2 regions of the Ectobacillus sp. OTK genome follow, and region 1 is predicted to be linked to the other one. Evidence: a T-box and tRNA genes for the amino acid it is inferred to sense, from the RefSeq annotation. Region 1 holds a T-box; the other holds one or more tRNA genes.
The links. The T-box of region 1 lies ahead of thrS (threonine--tRNA ligase). A T-box ahead of a tRNA ligase gene usually reads a tRNA of that ligase, here a tRNA-Thr.

Region 1 (3,007 bases):
ATTGTAGCAGAGAAATGGAAATGATGCAATGTTTTTTTGAAAGAGCATGTTTAGAACGTAATTCTTAGGCAATACTATATTTCTTCTATTATTCTAACAGATAGTATTTACACTTCTACACTTACACAATCCACCTGCCGCCGCATCTTGACTAAACCATTTACAAATCAAAAAGTGCCGCATAACGCGGCACCCTCCTCTTTTTCAAAAATAAGCAATCTTTCTTATCGTTTTCCTTCTTTTTGAATCATATCTACAAACGCCGCAAGCGCCATTGTTTCTGACTTTTGCTCGCCGTACTTGCGCACGTTTACGCCAGTTTCCTGTACCTCGTTGTCGCCGACTACGAGCATATACGGAATTTTTTGCATTTGCGCCTCACGGATTTTGTAGCCAATTTTTTCGTCGCGTGTATCCAATTCAACCCGGATGCCTGCGAGCTGAAGCTCCTCCTGCACCTTCTTCGCATAATCAAGATGCACCTGCGGAGAAACAGGAATCACCTGTACCTGTACCGGTGCAAGCCATGTTGGAAACGCCCCCTTGTATTCTTCGATTAAGAACGCAACAAAACGTTCCATTGTAGAAACAACGCCGCGGTGGATAACAACTGGACGGTGAGGCTTCCCGTCTTCACCGACATATGTTAAATCAAAACGCTCTGGAAGCAAGAAGTCAAGCTGTACAGTAGATAATGTTTCATCCTTACCAAGAGCTGTGCGTACCTGCACATCAAGCTTTGGACCGTAAAATGCTGCTTCCCCCTCTGCCTCATAATAGTCGTAGCCCATTTCATCCATAGCTTCCTTTAGCATCTGCTGCGCTTTGTTCCACATATCATCATCATCGAAGTATTTCTCTTTATCTTCTGGATCACGATACGATAAACGGAAGGAGTACTCCTCAAGACCAAAATCCTTATACACCTCAAGAATGAGGCGAACAACACGGATGAATTCCTCTTTAATTTGATCTGGACGCACAAAGATATGAGCATCGTTCAGCGTCATGCCGCGGACACGCTGCAGACCTGTTAACGCACCAGACATTTCGTAGCGATGCATTGTTCCAAGCTCCGCAATACGAATTGGCAGCTCGCGGTAACTGTGAATATCATGCTTATACACCATCATATGGTGCGGACAGTTCATAGGACGAAGCACAAGCTGCTCATTATCCATTTCCATTGGCGGGAACATGCCGTCTTGATAATGCTCCCAGTGACCAGATGTTTTATACAACTCAACGCTTCCCATAACAGGTGTATAGACGTGGTCATAGCCAAGCGCTACTTCCTTATCTACAATATAGCGTTCAATAATACGGCGAATCGTCGCTCCCTTTGGCAGCCAAAGCGGTAAGCCTTGTCCAACCTTTTGCGAGTTTGTAAATAGCTTTAATTCCTTGCCAAGCTTGCGGTGGTCGCGCTCCTTCGCCTCTTCCAGCAAGCGAAGATGCTCATCAAGCTCTTCCTTCTTCGCAAACGCAGTACCGTAGATGCGCTGGAGCATTTTATTTTTGCTGTCGCCGCGCCAATATGCACCCGCTACGCTTAATAGCTTAAATGCTTTAATTTTTCCTGTGGACGGAAGATGCACACCGCGGCATAGGTCAAAAAATTCACCCTGCTCGTAGATGGACAATGTTTGATCCGCCGGAATGTCGTTAATAAGCTCTAGCTTTAGGTTATCGCCAATTTCTTCATAGCGGCGAAGCGCTTCCTCACGGCTTACTTCTTGGCGCACAATCTCAAGGTTTTCCTTTACAATGCGCTCCATTTCCTTCTCAATCCTCGGAAGATCCTCTGCTGTAATCGGCTCTTCTAGATCCACATCATAGTAAAAACCATTTTCAATAACCGGCCCGATGCCAAGCTTCACGTCTTTATACAAACGCTTTAATGCCTGCGCAAGCAAATGGGCTGTAGAGTGACGCAAAATCTCTATGCCTTCCTTGGAATCCAGTGTAATAATAGCGATGCTGCCATCCTGCCCAATTGGTGTTTTTAAATCGAGCAATGTATCATTTAGCTTTCCTGCCACAGCCTTTTTCTTTAAGCCAGGACTAATGGAAGCTGCAATCTCTTCTGTTGTTGTCCCGTACGGAAACTCCTTCACGGCTCCGTCTGGGAATGTAATTTTAATACTTTCTGCCATGCCATTCAGCTCCTTCATAAAAATAAAAAACACCCGTCCCTAAAAAGGGACGAGTGTTGATTTCTCGTGGTTCCACCCTTGTTCCGATTCACATACGTCAATCGCTCAAGTTTCATAACGGTGTTTGCCGTCAGCAATTACTGTCATTTCATCGCTGAAGTTCAGAGGTGGTAAACAACTTTTTCGTATTAGGAAGCTTACAGCCTAAGGCTCCCCTCTCTGGGAATCGTAAAAAGAAGCTCATGTCCTCATCATTACTTATGCTATATTCACATTATGTACGTAATTATATTCGCAACACAAAAGAAAAGCAAGGGAGCATTACCGTTTTCTTACCTGCTTGCCCACCATTTTTTCAAATTCTCCGATGGTCTGAACAATTACGCGTTCTTGAAACACATTTCGAATCGTAATAATCATGTTATGGTCTGTATGAGCAGTATATAAATAAATCGTTTTCGGTGCAATTGATAAAAGCGGCGCAATGACATTCGGATCAATATATGGCTCTCGATTGTACACTATGCTCTCGTCTATATATTGGACCAGTTTCTCTTGATTTAAACGCAACCCACGTTCATCATAAAAAATGAAACTTCCGTTATAGACGAGATGAAGACAGGAAAGACGGGATTTTCGTGTACAGACATACTGCCGCAGCATTTCCACAAAGGCTTGATACTCCTGCTCAAGTTTATATTCATCAATCGCGAGCTCCGTTAAGCGAACCAAATAAGCCATATAATGCTTCAAACGAAATCTCACATATGAATCAAAGGAAAATGAGACAGGGTCTTGTACAAATTCCTTCAGGGACGCCCCTAACAAACGCTCTCTTTCTTCCTCCAAAC
Region 2 (3,007 bases), 2.0 Mb from region 1:
ATTATCATATAAAATACCATAATTGTTAATTTTTTCAATTTTACTGTGAAGAACTACAAAAATGCTTGATAGATTACTAATCTAAACTGATTTTTTCCATTATTTATCAGTAGTATCCAACTAGTAAAAACAAAAAGAGCCAACACCTTGAATGTCTCAAAGCATTGACTTATAAGAGTTTTTTCCTTTAGTTTGATACCGGTGGTCGGGGTCGAACCGACACTCCAGAGGAACACGATTTTGAGTCGTGCGCGTCTGCCAATTCCGCCACACCGGCATAAGAGCGGAAGACGGGATTCGAACCCGCGACCCCAACCTTGGCAAGGTTGTATTCTACCACTGAACTACTTCCGCATGCAAACACTGCAATCCTATACAATTATAAATGGTGCGGGTGAAGGGACTCGAACCCCCACGCCAAAGGCGCCAGATCCTAAGTCTGGTGCGTCTGCCAATTCCGCCACACCCGCAAATATGATTGGTAAAATCTTCTCCAATTCACTCATTCTTTTAGGGTAAAATCGTTGCTATTTACTTTAGTAACAGTACATACTATGGTGGAGCCTAGCGGGATCGAACCGCTGACCTCCTGCGTGCAAAGCAGGCGCTCTCCCAGCTGAGCTAAGGCCCCAAAAGATAAAACCGTGAACCTTTCATTGATATGACGACATAAGTGGTACTCATACAGCCAGCTCGTTCAGAGCTGCCCTTCGACACACAGAACATTCCACTTATGGCTGCTCCGTTCCCGGCCTGACCAGGTTCATGGGTTTCTGTTGCGAGGACTCCGAAGGTCAACACCGCTTATATAAGGCAAACCTTACATCCATCATACCTCTGAAAGGAATTCAGCCTCGCTAGAGCGGATTGCGAGTTACAGGGCACCGCTATCTCCCCGCCTATCACGGTATGTATTTTTAGTTGAATCGATATGTCGTTTTAAAAGTACATCCCCACGTATGCCGTTTCCCACTCTGTTTTGGAACCCGCTCTCGCAGGTAGGTTTCCGCGTATCGACCTTCCTGCAATCCTGAACAAGCAGGCATGGCATCAGGCAACAAATTAGGAATCCCGTTCAAATTGTACGGTTCAAAACAAAATGGTATCACGAACATTGCAGGACATGAATGCGATCGAGAGGACTTGAACCTCCACGAGATTGCTCTCACTAGGCCCTCAACCTAGCGCGTCTGCCGTTCCGCCACGGTCGCATCATACAAGATATTATGTTCCTCATACGTGTAACATAGAATGGTGCCGGCTAGAGGACTTGAACCCCCAACCTACTGATTACAAGTCAGTTGCTCTGCCAATTGAGCTAAGCCGGCGTAATATATTTGTATGCCCAGACAATAGCTTTTGTTTGTCGTCCTCATTCCAGAAAGCTTACGCAAGATGCAGCTCAATGAGTACGCTGAAGTAATTCCTTCGAAGCATATTCGATCGTGCTCTGCCAATTGAGCTAAGCCGGCAGATATACAAGGCATTTCGTTCATTGCTTAATCAGTATACAACAAACATTTAGGTTTTTAAATATACTTTTACGATGTAGTTGTTACCAACTTTACCAACGTAACTAGTCCCAGTATCCACAACCACACGCCCGTTACATATGCAGCAGACATAGACTATACGTAAATAAGGCATCTAGCCACGGAAGTCTCTCCCATCCTTAGTAGCTATAGGAAAGGTGAGAAGAAACGAGCCTAATAAAATAATAAGAGCAAACCCTGCCGTCAAGGATCCACGGTATACACTCGTCTTGTTTGATTACAACTTCTCTTTGATATTAAGATTCATTCCGAATCATTTAACAAATAGACACTCTACACTTTTTAAACATTCATTTCTGAGATAGTATTTTTCATTTTGCCGTGAATTAAAACTTGTTCTGTTTATCGAATATATCATTATTCCCTATATAATAAATACCATTAAAACGCCAAAATACTAGTGAGAAGAGCAAATGTATCAAAAATATCTACCATACTTTCTCACCTTTTCCAATTAAATTGTCCTTAAGGGAATTTATTATTACATCCGTCGGGGGTAATCTAAGGTTATTAAAAATAATGCACTGAAAGGAGCATAAAATGGAAGCTGACGTTATGAACATTGTTCAACGCGAATTATATATGATCACTATGGTCTTTCTTTTTGGATTAGTGGCCATGAAAGTAGCGGAACGGATTAAAATTCCTGATGTAGCTCTGTTTATGATCGTGGGAATACTTCTAGGCCCCTCTGTCTTCGATTTAATTACAGTGCCAAATGATTCAGTTTCGTATCAATTTATTATCGTGTTAGGGTCTATATTGATTCTATTTGAAGGAGGAAGAGCCATTCGTTTTTCTATACTGAAAAAGGTTTGGATTACTATTTCTCTCCTCTCTATACTAGGTGTAATCATTACAGCTGTGGTTGTAGCCATTACCGCTTTTTATTTACTACATATGCCCATTTTATATGCCCTTTTGCTCGCTTCTGTTATTGCATCTACAGACCCTGCAACTTTAATTCCTGTATTTAAGCAAATTACCATCCGGGAAAAAGTAAGACAAACTGTCGAAAGTGAGTCAGCTTTTAATGATGCAACAGGTTCCATTTTGGCATTTACCATACTCGGTGTTATTCTCGGGCAAACGCACTTGTCTGTTTCCGCCAGCCTATGGAGCTTCTTCCGTGAAGCTGGAGGCGGGATTTTAGCTGGAACAATCATTGGTTTTATCGGTGTGTTGTTGACCTCAGAACACAAATGGGGTCTTTTAAGAAAATACAGCACAGTAGTCAGCCTAGTTGTAGCGATTAGCGCTTATTTAGCAGCAGGATTTATTCATGCCAGCGGCTTTATGGCTACCTTCACGGCAGGCCTTATCTTAGGCAATCCACAATTGTTTCGTTTTCGTGTATCAGAAGAAACCAATTCCACGGTCTTTAACTTTTCAGAAACATTAACTTTAATTATGAGGACTCTTATTTTTATGTTGCTGGGGACCCAAGTGGATTT

Region 2: it encodes a tRNA-Thr, which carries the amino acid that the T-box ahead of thrS (threonine--tRNA ligase) is inferred to sense. The anticodon was not compared.

What each region holds. Positions count from the first base shown of each region.
Region 1 is NZ_AP048547.1:4,686,398-4,689,404, forward strand. It holds gene thrS (threonine--tRNA ligase) at 225-2,156, opposite strand; T-box leader at 2,199-2,420, opposite strand; gene ytxC (putative sporulation protein YtxC) at 2,478-3,007, opposite strand, start outside.
Region 2 is NZ_AP048547.1:2,656,535-2,659,541, reverse strand. It holds tRNA gene AC6HZ4_RS13180 (tRNA-Leu) at 197-277, opposite strand; tRNA gene AC6HZ4_RS13175 (tRNA-Gly) at 283-354, opposite strand; tRNA gene AC6HZ4_RS13170 (tRNA-Leu) at 387-470, opposite strand; tRNA gene AC6HZ4_RS13165 (tRNA-Ala) at 556-631, opposite strand; RNA gene ffs (signal recognition particle sRNA large type) at 643-908, opposite strand; RNA gene ssrS (6S RNA) at 947-1,126, opposite strand; tRNA gene AC6HZ4_RS13150 (tRNA-Leu) at 1,129-1,211, opposite strand; tRNA gene AC6HZ4_RS13145 (tRNA-Thr) at 1,253-1,328, opposite strand; gene AC6HZ4_RS13140 (cation:proton antiporter) at 2,109-3,007, shown strand, end outside.